2 regions of the Parerythrobacter aurantius genome follow, and region 2 is predicted to be linked to the other one. Evidence: predicted binding sites of a transcription regulator. Region 2 holds the regulator's gene; the other holds the start of a gene.
The links. Region 2 encodes LexA, which represses DNA repair genes until DNA is damaged. Its sites were predicted from a motif close to GTTCCNCNCTTGTTCT; they were not measured.

Region 1 (8,621 bases), 1.4 Mb from region 2:
GACAAGCTTTGGTCGTTCAACACGCTGCTCAACTCGATGACCATGGCGCGCTTTCGCTTGGCGGTCGAGAAGATGGGCTACGAGGCCGGGCCGGTTGGAAAGCATGGCAACTTCGAAGCAGCGGGCATTGCCCGCGAGCAGGTGACGGCCTTTTCAACGCGGCGCGAAGAAGTCCTCGAAGCGAGGCGCGGGAGCGGACTGGAGGCAGGGATTGTCGCAACGCTGGAAACACGAAAAGGAAAGGAGCCAGCCCGCGATCGCGAAGGCCTTCTTTCGTCGTGGCGCCAGCGGGCCGAAGAGGTCGGTCTCGATCTTGGCAGCCTGATCGACGCATCCCGGATGCGTACGGCGGCGAGGGCATTAGCCGGTTCGAAAGAGCAAGGCCTCCTTCATCGCGGAATTGCGAAGTTGAGAGAGTTCGCGCAGCGGATCAAGGGCGATCCGGCTGACCCACTGATCCCTGCCCATGTCCTCAAGCAGGATGCACCGACCATTGCGGCCGCGCAGGCCGTGGCCTCTGCCGTGCGTCACCTCTCGCAGCGCGAGGCAGCGTTTCCCCGCGAGGGATTGCTGAAGGCGGCGCTCGATTTTGGGCTACCGACGACGGTGGACCACGTAGAAACCCGTGTGAACGCATTGGTCAGAAGCGGCGCACTCGAGCACGGCAAAGGTGAACACAAGGGCTGGCTGGCGAGCCGCGAGGCGCTAGACCTTGAAAGCACCATTCTTGCGAACGTCGACCAAGGACGAGGTGCGGTTTCGCCCATCTCGGATCGGAAAGACGCCTCTGAACGGGTCCAGGCTGTTGCAGCGATCAACCACGGGATCTCGCTCAACGACGGGCAGGAGAATGCGGCGAGCCTTGTCCTTTCCTCGCGTGACAGGATCGTGGCGATCCAGGGCATAGCCGGGGCGGGCAAAAGCAGCGTTATGAAGCCGGTTGCCCAGCTGCTCCGCGAGGAAGGCAAGCAAGTGCTGGGGCTCGCCGTGCAGAACACGCTCGTCCAGATGCTCGAGCGCGACACCGGTATCCAATCAATGACCATTGCTCGCTTCCTCGCGCAATGGGGCAGGCTTCTGCGCGAGCCGGGCAATACCACGTTGCTTGGTGAGGCTCGGAGCGCGCTAGGAGACCATGTCCTGGTGCTCGACGAGGCCTCTATGGTGTCAAACGAGGACAAGGCCAAGCTGGTACGGTTGGCTAACCTTGCCGAAGTCCAGCGCCTGGTTCTCGTCGGCGACAAGCGACAACTTGGTGCCGTCGATGCCGGTAAGCCCTTCGACCTCGTCCAGCAGGCCGGGATCGAGCGCGCCAACATGGACGTTAATCTGCGCGGCCGCGATCCCGGCTTGCGGCGAGCCCAGGCCGCCGCGCAGGAGGGTCGCATCGACGATGCGCTCCGGGCCCTTGCCCCTTCAACCATCGAGGCTCGGGGGGACAGTGCGATCGTTGCTGCCGAGCAATGGCTCTCGCTAAGCCCGGCGGATCGTGATCGGACTTCGATCTACGCGTCGGGGCGATCCCTTCGATCCGCGGTCAACGAGGCTGTGCAGCGCGGCCTCAAGGCCAATGGCGAGCTCGGGCCAAGGGCGGCAAGGTTGAGCGTCCATGTACGGATTAACGCCACGCGCGAGGAACTGCGACACCTCGGAGCATACCGGGTCGGCATGGTCCTCAACTTCCGATCCTTCGACCGCGCCCAGGGACTGGCGGCGGGAGACTACACGGTCAAATCGATCGACCACTCGCGAAAGCGACTGGTGCTTGAAGACAAGAAGGGACGAACCCGCAACTTCAGCCCGTCACGGCTCCGCCCCGGTGCAGGGAATGACCGGCTGTCGCTTTTCGAGCGAAAGTCGCTGGTCGCTTTCGAGGGTGACAAGATCCGTTGGACCGACACCGACCACAAGCGCGCGCTCTTCAACGCCGACCAGGCGAGGATCGTCGCGATCGATCCGAAAGGCGTCACGGTGGAGACCACGTCGGGAAAGGAACTGCGCTTGTCGCGAAGTGACCCGATGCTGAAACGCCTAGACTTGGCCTACGCGCTGAACGCGCACATGGCACAGGGACTGACGTCAGATCGCGGGATTGCTGTGATGGACAGCCGCGAACGCAACCTCTCGAACCGGCAGACATTTCTTGTTACGGTCACCCGGCTTCGCGATGGCCTTACGCTTGTCGCGGACAATGCCGAGAAACTCGGCCGGGCCATCAAGTCAAACAGCGGCGAGAAGACATCGGCCCTCGAAGTTACGCAGCGGCTCAAGGCGGCGGCTGCCAAGGGCCTCACGAGGGACAACGGGAACGAGGTTGTACCTTCGGAAAAGGAGAAACTCGAACTCGCGAAGGAACGCGTAAAGCCCTTCGAAATAGGGATCTAGGGGGATTGGATAGAAGCCGACCGCTCCTACGCGTTCCGGAAGGTCTCGAGGAGCTGGTCGTTCGGAGTCAATTGATCCATCTGGACATTGAGGCAGGCCGTCCAAAACGTCGTGCCATTCGAAGGATCGGTCTGCCCGGCGTCCCAACGTTTCGCCACCCGGTCGAGGTCTTGGAGCGAGATCCCGCCCATCAAGTACGCTTCTTTGAAGCGCCTAGGATCTGTCGCGCCGAGCGACTTCTCGCGGAGCAACGAAATGAAGTAATAATAGTCGGGTCGCTGGTGTGGGTGGTTGTACAGCGGGACCGAGTTGTCGAAGTGGCGTTGCGGCCGAACCGTCCGATCTTTCGTCTTCACGTCCAGCGCGAGCGAATTCCCGATAACGTAATCACGGCGGGTAGAAATCGTGTCGTTCTTGAAGGTGACTTGGTGGTGAGCGAGGTATCTCTCGAAGACGATCTCGCCGATGCAGCCGACGAGATTTGCCTGTTCTTGCCTATGCGAATTCTCGAAGATGGGGAGGCTGTCGGCACGCTCCATGGCCTCATCGATCAGCTCGACGGTGAGCTTCATGCGCCGATAGCCTACAGCCATGATGATACCTTCAAGAAGTGGTCAAAAAGGGCGCTCACTTACACTGAAACGGCTTAAAGCTTCGTGTTCTCAAGGTTCTGCTGTCTATCGATACGGGTCCCGGGTGTCGAGAAATGGTCTCCCGTGGAGCTGCTGGCTGATTGGGCGTTGGAATCTTTAAGTGAAACGCATACCCGTGAGAGGCATCTATTTTGGGCCGTCTCAAGCGAGGTTTTGCGCGTAGCTCCATGGCAGACAACTTCAACTACATATCATTCGGCAACCCCGATTACGTCGTAGGTGTTGACGAGATCGGCATGAGCCGTGGCCGAATGTTCGAGTATACTCCTACCGAGCTGGCCAAGGGCTTGGAGGACCTCGGGCCACCTTCCCTCGAATTCCTCGGCAAGCTGCCGACCTTCCTGTGTAGCGAGATTGACCGGTCGACCGACAATCCCACGATGATTGTCCGCTACGGGCGCGTTTCGAACCTCGAGGCCGGCAAGAGGGAAGTTACGGCCGATTTCGAACCGATCATAGATTTCGGCGAGGTCGCGTTCGAGAGCGTTGAGCAGGCAACAGAGATGTTTGGTGCCGACGGGTTCCAGCTCTACCGCACGCACTGGGCCGTGCGCGAAGGCGCATCCGGTCCGATTCTCGCAGGGCTGGCCGAACGGAAGCCAGCATTTGCCGATGCGGTCGCCGAATTGCTCGGTGGAGTGGCCGATGCTCCCGGTGCAGAGCCTCCCGAGAGGCACAAGAACATCATAGATGAGGTCGACAGCGTTGAAGCGTTTCTTGAAGTTCTGCAGGCGCATCCGCCCAAGGATGGAGAACAGACGTTTTACAGGGGCCACGAGGATGTCACGTTCGAACTAACGCCTTCGCTGCTTCGAAAGTGGCCGAATGGCAGTTGGAAGTTCATGCCGAACGAGGATCGCCTCTGCAAGGAACTGCTCATCGCCCACTACGACGAGTTCGAGGGCGACCAGTACTGCTTCGACCAGCTGGTCAGGATGCAGCACTACGGGTTACCGACGCGGCTTCTCGACATCTCGGGCAACCCGTTGGTGGCGCTGTTTTTCGCCTGCTATTGCAAGCCCGAACTGATGGACGAGGACGGTGAGGTCATCATCTTCCGCGTGCCGGAAGAGCAGGTGAAATACTACGATTCCGATACGGTTAGTTGCATCTCCAACCTATCCAAGCTGAGCTACGAGCAGAAGAGCGATATCGATCTCTCGTTGGAACTCGAAGAGTTTAACCGTGAGCCGGTCACCGGCAAGCTCCTGCATCACATCAAGTCGGAAAAAGGCTTCTTCGAAGCTCGGATCGTGCCCGACGACCTTGGCTCGATCGTCTGCGTGAAGGCAAAGCAAACGAACACCCGCATCAAGTCGCAATCAGGTGCATTCTTGCTGTTTGGCCACGAGGCGATCTTGCCCGAATCTGGCCAGGACGGGCTCGAGGTTTCGCGGATCACCGTCAAGGACAAGGAGCGGATCCTTGGTCAACTCGACGCCCTTAACATCAACGCCACGACGGTCTATCCCAGCATCCAGGAGACCGCGCAGCACGTGAAAGCACGCTACAGCTTGCCAGACAGCTAGATCGCGCGGCCGAACCAAATGACGCGGCCGACCACCTGGATGCCCGACCGGTCGACGTCATCCCAGCTCGGGTAGGCCGGGTTGTCGCTACTAATCGTGATCTTGCGTCCACCGGGCTTGAGGGTGACACGCTTTACAACGAGAGCATCGTCGGCCCGCAGGACGTAGATCCCGTCACGCAGGCGGGAACCGTGGTCGGACGCATCGACCATGACCTCGTCGCCGTCGCTGAGCGTTGGCTCCATGGAGTCGCCCAAGACATGGATGATCGAGAGGCTGGGGCTCTTGGCCGGGGTAAGTCGCTTGAGCCACCGCTCGTCGAAGCCGAAGCGAGTATGCGCCGTTTCGCTCTCGGCAATCGCCCCGAAACCGGCCGATGCATCGACATCGAGCACCGGGATCTCGACCAAGCCGTCGCGGACCGGCAACGGTGGGCCACCCAGGACCTGCTCGTCGACGCCGAAGAAGCTCGCCAGCGTTCGCCGGTCGTTATCGTCGAGCCGACGCGGAGACCCGCGCTTGATGAACTGCTGGATATACGACGAGTTGCGCCCGATCAGGCGGGAAATCGAGGAGTAACCGAGCCGCCTTTGCTGGATCAGCCTGTCGAGTTCTTCCCGTACTTGTTCCATCGCTTGCATCCTTCCGGTCAATGCCGGTGTGAAGGAAATTTCCTAGACTCAATGGACTCTTCCTACTAAGAACAAAACAAGAACACAAGGGCAAAGCGAGTCGAGGACCACATGAAACTGCTGGATAGGATCGAGTGCCACCTGCGGGAATCGCGGATGTCCGCGACGCGCTTCGGGAGGCGGGCAGTCGGCGACCCCCGGTTCGTTCTTGACCTTCGGCTCGGAAGGCGACCGCGGCGCCGCACGATCGAGAAAGTTGAAACCTACTTGGCGTCAAATGCGAAGCCGACCGTGCCTCGCGAAGATCCTAGACGGCCTTGAAGGCACACCTGCTGGAAACGAAACACGACTTGCAGCCGGGGTTTCGCGCGCGACAGGTTAACGCGGCATGGTCGAGCACTGACCAATTGACCGTTGTCGGGTCGCCTCGCCTCACGAGCCACTTGCAAGCTTGCTGAAGCCAAGGATCGTGCCGGATGTCGGCAAGTTTGCGCGGGCGCACGAAGCGCTCCACCACGCGCGCCATGTTCACGTCGATGAGCGGAAACCTCTCTCCATGCTGGAACATCAAGATCGCGTGGGCAACGTACTGGCCAACGGCAGGCACCTGCAGGAGCTCCTCGTAACGGTTAGGAAACACGCCGTCATGTTCGGAAGCATAGGCCGCGAGTGCACGCAACGAGGCGGCCCTGCGTTTCCATAGGCCGAGCGGCTTGAGGAACTCCTCGAGCTCTTCGGCTGGTGCGCCCGCGAGTTCGTGCCAACCCGGGAAGCGGGTGAAGAATTGGTCGTAGAAGCTTGCGACCGTCTCGGCCCGGGTCCGCTGGAGCAAGACTTCCACGCTAACGAGCTGGTAGAGCGGCGTACCCGGCTTGCGCCATGGGAAGGATCGGCCACCACCCTGCCGGTACCAGTCCGCGAGATCGGCCGCGAGGAGCGTCAGCTTACGCTTTTCGCCGGTCCCGAGGGCCGTGTCAGGCAAGGACATGGACATTGGATGGCGGGAACAGTGCCGGGAAATCTTTCTGCTTGATCTTGAAGAGGTAGCCATGGTCCCTGACCAGTTGCTTCTCGCCCCTCTGGCTCATGAGGTAATCGACCGAGATCACGCCGCTTTCCAAGAGCGCTTGGAAATTACGCACGTTCGGCGCGCGCGTGTGTTCGACCTGCATGTAATGGAAATGCTCGTCTGCGCCTTTACCGCGGCAGCGCGCACCGACCCAGAATGTCTGGGGATGCTTCTCCCGCAGCCTGCCTCTCAAGACCTCGAGGGGCCAAGTGACTACATGCGCGCGCCGTTCTTCCTCGGCTCGGACGTGATCCTGCTTCAGCCAGTCCTTTTCCGAGTCGACGCTCAGCATGAACCCGAGGGAGTTTGGAGCTTTCGCGTTAATCTCGCAATTCAAGCGAAGCTTGCCATTGCGACGGTACCCAAAGGTGCTGAGCAGGTTCCACGCCGAGCCGACGGGGCTGACCGTCCAATCGGGCGACTGCGAGAATAGCGTGGACCTGGTGGGAGCCCGCTTGATCCGCTTCGCCTTGAGCTCGATCCCCTTGAAGTCAGGCGTCTTCTCGGCATTGGCCGCGATGCCGAGCAAGGTCTCCAGCGTCATGCCGACGCCGGTGTCACCCGGACGCAGCGTGCGAACGAACCCCTGCGCGGCAATTTCCCTCAGCGCATCGAGCAATTCGCCAACGACAGGGTCCTCGCCTCGCCGGTACTTTGCCGCGATATGCCCAAGGGAGCTGGCAGCATTGTCGAGCGAGGCCAAGACCTCGGGCCGGCTCGCGTTGACCACGTAGAGGTCGCCTTCGTGCTCGAAGACGGCAAGCAAGTTGTAGGGATCGGCATAGCGCCCGAGCAGGGCAAACCAGATACGTGGGTCGCCGGACTTAGTCTGGGGACGATACAGGGACACCGTCGATTCCACGAGGCGATCGGGCTCGACGAAGTAGGCCCTGCGGACCACCTTGTTCTCCGGGCCTTGCGCCTGGTCGTCGAAATCGTGGATGCCGGTTGACAGGAGATAATCCCGCACGTTGGCGGTCGCGTCCATGATCGACTTCTTCAGCCCCGTTTCGGTGGGGACCAAGAGCGCTACGTCAATCTCGTGCCGCGTGAACGCGGCGAGGACATCGCCGACGTCCGTGTCACTCTTCTCAAGCACGGGTTCCCACGGCCTCGTCCAGAACCTTGCGGAAATGCTTGCCGACTGCCTCGGCGAGGCCGACGGGAACGGCATTGCCGATCTGCGTGTACTTGGGAACCTCGCGGTCGAAGTTGCCTTCGAGCGGGTTCCCGGCCCGGCGGATACCACCCGTCGTCCGCTTGCCCGAGAACTCGTACCAATCGGGGAACATCTGGAGCCTTGCCCATTCCCTCACGGTGAGGATGCGCGGCTGGCTAAAATGGACGTAATCGTCCGGAAGCGAGGTCGCGGTCATGTTCGGCTCGGCATTCCCCCAACGCGGCTTCAAGACGCGCTGCGAGAATTTCTTGGTTTGCGCGTGGGCGGGAATCTCGCCGCCATTCGCCAGCATGTAGTCGAACTTCTCGACGATCTCGCGCTTGTGCTTGCTGTACTCCTGCTCCGTCAGCTTGCCTGCCCGGGAGGCGGCCCAGGTCGGCGGGGTGCGAAAACCTTCCTGCAACTCGTTCATCGGCTTGCGCGGGTAGGCAGTGGTCTCGAACGAACCGGCGGGGAATTCACCGCTCCGCAAGATCTTCGTGATCTTGGGATCGATAAGGTCGCCAAGCAGGTCGACGAGGTCGGGAAACGATCCCGGGTTCGGCGGCGGCAAGAACCCGCACGCGACAGCGTCTTCCGCGTCCGCGTCCTTGTCGAGGAAGCTACAGGCCTCGAGAATGTCCTTGCGTATTCCGACGAGCAGCACGCGCGGCCGGTTCTGCGGAACGCCGTAATCCTTGGCGTAGACCAGCGACCACCGGACCTCGTAACCCGGGATCTTGCGGAATTCTCCCAATACATCCGGGAAGATCTTCCGCGAACCCTCGCGCGTCCAGCGGGAGGTCAAGAGCCCGCGCACGTTCTCGAACAGGAACATGCGCGGACGAAGCCGGTCAATGATCTTGGTCATCCTCGCGTAAAGCCGGTTGGAAGGCAGGGCTTCCTTGTCGACCGCGTAAGAACGCCTGATCCCGATGCCCGAGTACCCTTGGCAAGGAGGGCCGCCGGCGACGAGGTCGAGGTTGCTGAGTTTGCCGAGGCTAGCTTGCTCGAAGCGCAAGTCGACCTCGCTCATCGATCCGAGATCGCTGACCAGCTTCTCGAGCCGCTTGCCCTTGAGCTCGTGCGCGTCGTGGCAGCGAAGCTCGGCATTGTCAGAGAAGCGCATGCCGCCGAGCTCGTGTCCCCGGTTGCGCAGGTAGGTTGCCATCGCGTCCTTATCGAGCTCGTTGA
Region 2 (8,621 bases):
CGGCGGACATAGCGGCCGCCGGCCAGCATCTGCTGTCCCTGATCGACGACCTCGCCGACCTCGAAGTGATCGAGGCGGACGGATTTTCCACCGCACCCGACCGGATCGACCTCGCCGATGTCGTGCGCCAGGCAGCCGGCATTCTCGGCGTCACCGCGCAAGAAAAGCGGATCGTGATAGAAGTGCCCGGCAAGGACAGGACATGCCCTGCCATCGGCGAATTCCGCCGCGTCCTGCAGGTGCTGCTGAACCTCATCGGCAATGCCATCCGGTATTCGCCCGAAGGCTCGCGCATCCGGGTGGAACTGGCCCGCAACGGCAAGGTCGCCGGTGCGCGGGTCATCGACCAAGGGCCGGGCATCGACCCGACGCATCATGCGGCGATATTCGAGAAGTTCGAACGGCTCGGCCGTGGCGGGGACGGCGGATCGGGTCTTGGCCTCTATATCTCCCGCCGACTGGCCAAGGCGATGGGCGGCGACCTGAAGGTCAAGAGCGTGCCCGGCAAAGGCGCCGTTTTCACCCTGACGTTGCCGGTCGACGATACGAAATAGGGCCGGTTCGCTTGCGCGGTCCGGCCCCTTTCGATCTCAGCGCTGGCTGATGGGAACGTAATCCCGCTCGGTCGGGCCGGTGTAGAGCTGGCGCGGGCGGCCGATGACCTGGCCGGGGTCGCTGATCATTTCGTTCCACTGCGCCACCCAGCCCACGGTGCGAGCCAATGCGAACAGCGCGGTGAACATGGTGGTCGGGAAGCCGATCGCAGAAAGGATCACGCCCGAATAGAAATCGACGTTGGGGAACAGCTTCTTCTCGATGAAGTAGTCGTCCTTGAGCGCCAATTCCTCGAGACGCAGCGCGGTCTCGAACAGCGGGTCGTTGACATTGAGCGCCTCGAACACTTCGCGCACGGTCTTTTGCATCACCGTCGCGCGGGGATCGTAGTTCTTGTAGACGCGGTGCCCGAAGCCCATCAGTCGGAACGGATCGTTCTTGTCCTTCGCACGCTCGATATAATGCGGGATCTTGTCGGGCGTGCCGATCTCGCGAAGCATGTTGAGCGCTGCCTCGTTGGCACCGCCGTGCGCCGGACCCCACAGACAGGCAATGCCAGCCGCGATGCAGGCGAACGGGTTCGCACCCGACGACCCGGCGAGCCGTACCGTCGAGGTCGAGGCGTTCTGTTCGTGATCGGCATGGAGGATGAAGATCCGGTCCATTGCCTTCTCGACCGCCGGAATCACCTCGTACGGCTCGGCCGGGACGCCGAAGGTCATGCGCAGGAAATTGCCGGTGTAGGACAGCGAATTGTCGGGGTAGAGGAACGGCTGGCCGACCGAATACTTGTACGCCATCGCCGCAATCGTCGGCATCTTGGCGATGAGCCGGTGACTGGCGATCTTGCGCTGTTCGGGATCGGCGATGTCGGTGCTGTCGTGATAGAACGCGCTCAGCGCGCCGACGACACCGCACATGATGGCCATCGGGTGCGCGTCGCGGCGGAACCCGCGATAGAAGGTCGACAGCTGTTCGTGCAGCATCGTGTGCCGGCTGATGGTGTAGCTGAAGTCGTCGAGTTCTGCCTGGCTCGGCAATTCGCCGTTGAGCAGCAGGTAGCTGACTTCCATGAAGCTGGAATGTTCGGCCAGCTGGCCGATCGGATACCCGCGGTGCAGCAGGATGCCTTCGTCACCGTCGATATAGGTCAGCGCGCTTTCGCAGCTACCGGTGGACTTGTAGCCCGGATCGTAGGTGAAGGCCCCGGTCGCCCCGTAGAGCTTGCGGATATCGATCACGTCGGGACCGGTGCTGCCCTTCAGGACCGGGAATTCATGCGTCGTGCCGCCGAACTCGAGCTTCGCGGTTGTGTCTGCCACAGTGGTACTCCTTAACTTCAAATCCGGTCGTGAACTCAGCCGTTTGGCGTCGCCTGCGCGTCGATTCGCGCCAGGGACTCCTCTCTGCCAAGCAGGACGAGCACATCGAAAATCCCGGGGGACGTGGTGGTCCCCGTCAAAGCTGCACGCATGGGCTGCGCCAGCTTGCCCAGCCCCAGTTCAAGGCGCTCGGCGAGCGCCTTCGTAGTGGCTTCGAGGGCTTCGATTGTCCAGTTGTTTTCAGCATGCAACGCCGCTGATATCTTGCCCAAAATTGCGCGTCCCTCGGCATCGAGCAAGGCGGCGGCCTTCTCGGTCATGTCCAGCGGCCGCTTGGCGAATAGGAAGCGGGCCCCTTCGGCCAGTTCGTTGACATCCTTGGCGCGGACCTTGAGCTCGGGCATCGCCCTGGTCAGAAAGGCAACATCCGCATCCTCGCCGAGCTTTTCGGCAACCAGACCGGCAAGCCGGGCATTGTCGGCTTCGCGGATATAGTGCCCGTTTAGGTTGAGCAGCTTCTTGGTATCGAAGCGCGAAGGGCTCTTGCCGACGCCTTCAAGCGTGAACACCTCCGCGGCTTCTTCCTTCGTGAACTCCTCGCGATCGCCGTATCCCCAGCCAAGGCGGAGGAGATAGTTGAACAAAGCCTCGGGCAGCACACCCATCTCGTCGCGGTAGCTTTCGACGCCGACAGCGCCGTGGCGCTTCGACAGCTTCGCGCCATCGGGGCCGTGGATCAGCGGCACATGGGCGTAGACCGGGTCCGGCCACTTACCTTCAATCTGGTTCATCGCGCGAATGATCGGCAGCTGGCGGAAGGCGTTATTAAGGTGGTCGTCGCCGCGAATGATGTGGGTCACTCCCATGTCGTGGTCGTCCACCACCACGGCCAACATGTAGGTCGGCGTGCCATCGGCGCGTAACAACACGTAGTCGTCGATTTCCTCGTTGCGGACCGTAACTTTGCCCTGGACGGCATCGTCGATTACCGTCTCGCCTTCGTTGGGGGTCTTGAGCCGGATGACATAGGGCGCCCCGTCGGGCGCTTCGGAAGGATCGCGGTCGCGCCACCGGCCGTCATAGCGTTGTGGCAGCTTGCGGGTGCGCTGGTCCTCGCGCATCGCCTCCAGCTCCTCGGGCGTGGCGAAGCACTTGTAGGCATGTCCCGCAGCCAGCAACTGGCGCGCGACATCGGCGTGGCGCTCTGCGCGGTCGGACTGGAACAGCGGCGGCGCGTCGAAATCCAGCTCCAGCCAAGCAAGCCCCTCGATGATCTTGTCGATCGCGTCCTGGGTGCTTCGCTTGCGATCGGTATCCTCGATCCGCAACAGGACCTTGCCGCCATGATGGCGGGCGAACAGCCAGTTGAACAGCGCGGTACGCGCGCCGCCGAGGTGGAGATAGCCTGTCGGCGACGGCGCGAAGCGGGTAACTACCTGCGAAGCGCCAGTATTGCTTGCCATCTTGCGTGGCTTCCTTTCCTAGTCCTGCCATGGCGACCCGCATGACACCGGCAGTTCCGCTTGCGGGAGACACAACGGACGCACGTTCCCGGTCGGGCCATGTTGCATTGCAGCAGGGCCCTTGGCACCCGCGCTGGCGCTTGTCCAGCGGCGCGGCACGGCTCGAGCGCGCACTGGGGGACGCAGGCTTCGACCGGGCGCCTTGGATCGTCGTCGCAATGGCCGGGGGGATAGCGCTCTGGTTCCTCCTGCCCGGACCGTTCGCCTGGGTCGGGGCCATAGTTACAGGAGGTCTCGTCGCGCTGGCCGGGGCCCTGCTGCTCTGCGCAGACCTGCGGCCCAATCTCGCCCTGGCGCTGTTGGCGATCGGCCTGGCGACCGGATTCGGGACCGGCCTTGTCTGGGCCCGCTCGGCAATGGTCGGGGCGGAGCCCATCGCGGCGCCGACGGTGCAGTGGTACGAGGGCCGGGTGCTGGACCGGGAAGAACAGCCGGCGGAGGACCGCGTCAGGCTGGTCCTCGCCATACGCGATGCAGAGAGCGGACTGGCGCAGAAAGTGCGGGTCAACGTCGCTCTGGAGGAAGCGTCGCCAGAGCTGCGCGAAGGCGCAGTGGTGCGGCTGCGGGCACGTCTGATGCCGCCGGCCCCGCCGATGGTTCCAGGGGCTTACAATTTCGCCCGCAAGGCGTGGTTCGACGGCCTGGCGGCAACCGGCTCTGCAATCGGCGAGGTAGAGCTGGTTTCGGTCGCGCCGTCCGCGGCGGGCATGACCGCGGTCCAGCGGGCGCTGTCGGCGCATGTGCGCGAGCGGCTCGAAGGTTCGGCGGGGGCCATCGCAGCCGCCTTTGCCAGCGGCGACCGCGGTGCGATCGGCGAAGCGGACGAGGCGGCGATGCGCGATGCGGGGCTGACGCATCTCCTTTCGATCAGCGGGCTCCATGTCAGCGCGATCATTGCGGCGGCATATGTCCTGGCCATGCGGTTGCTGGCCCTGTGGCCGTGGCTAGCCTTGCGTGTCAGGCTGCCGCTAATGGCCGCGACGGTCGGCGCATTGGCGGGCGTCGGATACACGCTGCTGACCGGGGCCGAAGTTCCCACGGTACGGAGCTGCGCGGCCGCAGTGCTGGTTCTCATCGCACTGGCACTCGGGCGAGAGCCCCTGTCGCTGCGCATGGTGGCGGTGGCGGCCGGCTTCGTCCTGTTGCTGTGGCCCGAATCGCTCATTGGCCCGAGCTTCCAGATGTCGTTCTGCGCCGTGCTGGCGATCGTCGCCCTGCACAATGCCGCACCCGTCCAGCGTTTCCTTGCCGCGCGGGAAGAGGGCGTTTCCGCCCGCGTCGGGCGGCGATTTGCCATACTGCTGCTGACGGGGCTGGTGATCGAAATCGCGCTGATGCCGATCGTGCTGTTCCATTTCCACAGGGCAGGGATTTATGGCGCGCTCGCCAATGTGGTGGCGATCCCGCTTGTGACGTTCGCCTCGATGCCGTTGATTGCGCTGGCGCTCACGTTCGATCTCGTCGGGGCGGGCGCTCCGTTCTGGTGGCTGGCGGGGCAATCGCTCGACCTGCTGCTGGGTATCGCGCATCTCGTGTCAGAGCAGCCGGGCGCGGTTCGCTTGATGCCGCAAATGGGGGCGGGGACGCTGGCGCTGTTCGTTGCGGGCGGGCTGTGGCTGGCCCTGTGGCGCGGGCGAACGCGGCTGTGGGGCCTGCTTCCCGCTGCCTTAGGAGCAGTGATGCTGTCCTTGACCCCCACGCCGGACGTGCTGGTGTCGGGCGACGGTCGGCATGTCGGCATTGTCGAGGACGGCCGGTTGATCACCCTGCGCGAGGCGCGTTCGGACTATGCCAGGGACAACCTGCTGGAACTGGCCGGGATCAGGGGCGAGCCGGTCGCGATCGACGACTGGCCGGGCGCAGAGTGCAGTCGCGATTTCTGTGTCATTTCGCTCGAGCGGGCAGGGCGACAGCACCATGTCCTCATGGCGCGCAGCCGCGAGCGGATCGAGGAGCGGGCACTGGCGGCCGCATGCGAGCGGGCGGATATCGTGATTGCCGATCGTTGGCTGCCGCGATCGTGCCGGCCCGGCTGGCTCAAGGTTGATCGCAAGTTCCTCGGCCAGTCGGGCGGGCTAGCGCTGTTCCTGGAAGACGGGCGTTTTACGAGCGTGGCGCAGGCCGAGGGGCAACATGGCTGGTGGAAGCCGGAAGAGCCGCGTTCCTACAGGCGACGCGAACCTGAAGCAGTGCAGGAGAAAGTGGGGGAGCGGCGGTGAGGCGGGCGAGCCTCGCTGCGGGGACAGGACCGCTCCCCTCGGGGTAACTCAGAAACTCAATGATAGCGGCGCAGGAGCCCGGCGAGCTTGCCCTGCACCTCGACCTGGTGCGGCTCGTACACTTGCGGCGCGTATGCGCCATTGGCCGGATCGAGCACGATCTTGCCGTTCTCGCGGCGCAGGTATTTGAGCGTCGCTTCCTCATTGTTGACCAGCGCCACCACGATTTCGCCGTCCCGGGCGGTGCTGGTGCTGCGCACGAGGGCATAGTCGCCATCGAAAATCCCGGCCTCGATCATCGAGTCGCCGGACACTTCCAGGGCATAGTGATCGCCCGGGCCGAGCAGTGCGGCAGGCACCGGCATCGATGTCTGCCCCTCGAGCGCCTCGATCGGGACGCCGGCGGCGATCCTGCCGTGAAGCGGAATCTCGATGATATCGTTGGCGGGCTGCGGTGCGGCCTTTGGTGCGGCCATGCGGGTGACGACATCCTTGGCAGGCTTGCCGCCACCTACCGCATCCTCGGGTTGCTTGAGCACTTCCAGCGCGCGGGCGCGGTTGGGCAGGCGGCGGATGAAACCGCGTTCCTCGAGCGCGGAAATCAGCCGGTGGACACCCGACTTGCTCTTGAGGTCAAGCGCTTCCTTCATCTCCTCGAACGAGGGGGAAATTCCCGTTTCCTCCAGCTTCTGCTGGATGAAGCGGATCAGTTCGTGCTGCTTTGCGGTCAGCATGTCCTTTGGCTCCCTGTAGCCTGTTCCATTTCCGTGCGCCGATGCGAACGAATGCGGAACAATTAGGCAACGCGATTCGCCAAGTCAAGCAATTCAGGGATTTTCCAACAGGTAGCACGGAACAGGCGTTCCCGCTTTGGTCGGGGGAGTGTTCGCCGGGCGGTCGATCAGCACGTCCGATCGGGCGAGGGTGAGCAAAGCGCTGCTATCCCGCTGGAGAGCAGGGACGACGCCTGTCGCGTGGAGCGAACCACGCAGGAACTCACGTCGCGCGCCGCCTTCCGGGCAGTCCTCGGCAAGCGGGAGCATGATCGGTAGCGGCAGACAGTCATTCGCTCCGAGCAAACGCCGCAGGGCGGGCAGCATGAACAGGAAGCCTGTGACGAAGGCCGAGACGGGATTGCCTGGAAGGCCCAGGATCAGTTGCTGCCCCCACCGCGCCACCAACAGCGGCTTGCCCGGTCGCATGGCGACCTTCCAGAAGCCAATTTCGGCCCCGACCGCCTCTAGCGCAGGTTTGGCGAGGTCGTGGTCGCCAACCGAGGCACCGCCGGTCAGGATCAGCAAGTCGGCATCAGCATGGGCCTCCAGGGCAGCGATGATCGCATCCAGCCGGTCGGGCAGGGGAGCGCTTTGGGTGATGGAGCACGGCAAGCTCGCCGCAAGCGCTCCGAGCATCGCGCCATTGCTGGCAGGGATTTGGTGCAGCGCGCAAGTGGTTGGGTCGGTGGCTAACTCGTCACCGCTATCAAAGATGGCGACGCAGGGCTTGCGATGGACGGATATCTCGGCGTGTCCGGCAGAGCGGATAAGCGCCATTTGCGCGGGGCCAATGCGGGTTCCGGCAGGGAGGAGGTGGTCGCCCGGAGCGAACTCGAAACCCCTGCGTCGGATGTGCTTGCCGAGCGGTGGCTCCTCGGTCGCAGTGACCTGAACACCCACAACCTCGGCCTCCTCCTGAATCAGGATCCGGTCCGCGCCTTCGGGCAGGATCGCGCCAGTCGAGATCCGCACGCACTCGCCGGGCGCAATCGTGCCGCCGAAGGGCTCGCCGCAGCGGCTTTCGCCGAGCTTTTGCCACGGTCCCGGGCCGGCCACGGCATAGCCGTCCATCGCCGAAAGATCGGCCGGGGGCTGGGTCCGCCTGGCTTTCAGCGGTTGTGCCAGATAGCGACCGATAGCGTGCTCGACTGGCAGCTCTTCGACCGGCATCGGCGCGAGCAGCGCCAGCATCTGAAACTGCGCTTCCTCGACAGAGAGCATCGCCCGGATCATTCCGCCAGCCAGTGCCCCGATTTGCCGCCGCGCTTTTTCAGCAGGCGAACACCGTCGATGACCATGCCCTTGTCCAGCGCCTTGGCCATGTCATAGATCGTGAGGAGTGCCACGGAAGCCGCTGTCATTGCTTCCATTTCCACCCCGGTCTTGCCCGTCAGCGAGGCAGTCGCGCTGACTGCGATGCCGCCTTCGACATAGTCAAACGCCACTTCGACCGAGGTCAGTGCGAGAGGATGGCACAGCGGGATCAATTCGGCGGTCTTCTTGGCCGCCATGATTCCGGCAATGCGTGCGGCGGAGAGCACGTCACCCTTAGGCGCGTCCCCGGCCTTGATCGCGGCCAGTGCTTCGTTACTCATCCGGATCACTCCGCCCGCGCGGGCCATGCGCTGCGTTTCCGCCTTGCCGCCGACATCGACCATATGCGCTGCGCCGGCCTCGTCGAGATGGGTCAGTCGGGTCACTGAGAGCCCTCCGCTAACCCGTTGAAATACCGTCGCGTGTTACACATGTTACACTGTCCTGGAGCAAAAAAAGTCGCGGCCATCCGATTGCCTGGAAACAAGCGGCGCTACGGGGCGGGGCTGTTGCAGCATCATCCCCGCTTCTTGGCAGGTTCGGTCGCAGTAGGACAGTCCTTGTGGCCAGCCGTCCATAGCCCGGCGCGGTCCAACGGGCTGCAGGGCGCGCAAGGCCCCGCCTAGCCCTGCAACAGGGCCCGCGTCGCCGCCTCGACGTCATCCTGCCGCATCAGGCTTTCCCCGACGAGGAACGTCCGCACGCCCGCCGCGGCCAACCGCTGGCAGTCGGCATGGCTGTTGATGCCGCTTTCGCCCACCAGCAAGGTGCCCGCCGGTGCAAGCGGTGCGAGGCGTTCGGTGGTGGCGAGATCGGTGGTGAAGGTCCTGAGGTCGCGGTTGTTCACCCCGATCAGCCGCGATTGCAGCGCGTGGGCGCGTTCCATCTCGGCCTCGTCATGGACTTCGACCA

Region 1: WAB17_RS04435 (S24 family peptidase) is a predicted target of LexA. The motif match lies at 5,268-5,283, and genes of this name have one in related genera.

The regions. Positions count from the first base shown of each region.
Region 1 covers NZ_CP147985.1:890,787-899,407, reverse strand. The annotation lists gene mobF (MobF family relaxase) at 1-2,385, shown strand, start outside; gene WAB17_RS04445 (hypothetical protein) at 2,412-2,957, opposite strand; gene WAB17_RS04440 (FRG domain-containing protein) at 3,206-4,567, shown strand; gene WAB17_RS04435 (S24 family peptidase) at 4,564-5,199, opposite strand; gene WAB17_RS04430 (hypothetical protein) at 5,507-6,181, opposite strand; gene WAB17_RS04425 (MvaI/BcnI family restriction endonuclease) at 6,174-7,256, opposite strand; gene WAB17_RS04420 (DNA cytosine methyltransferase) at 7,360-8,621, opposite strand, start outside.
Region 2 covers NZ_CP147985.1:2,341,178-2,349,798, forward strand. The annotation lists gene WAB17_RS11655 (sensor histidine kinase) at 1-554, shown strand, start outside; gene WAB17_RS11660 (citrate synthase) at 591-1,877, opposite strand; gene gltX (glutamate--tRNA ligase) at 1,913-3,340, opposite strand; gene WAB17_RS11670 (ComEC/Rec2 family competence protein) at 3,370-5,619, shown strand; gene lexA (transcriptional repressor LexA) at 5,676-6,353, opposite strand; gene WAB17_RS11680 (molybdopterin molybdotransferase MoeA) at 6,447-7,628, opposite strand; gene moaC (cyclic pyranopterin monophosphate synthase MoaC) at 7,625-8,095, opposite strand; gene trpC (indole-3-glycerol phosphate synthase TrpC) at 8,332-8,621, opposite strand, start outside.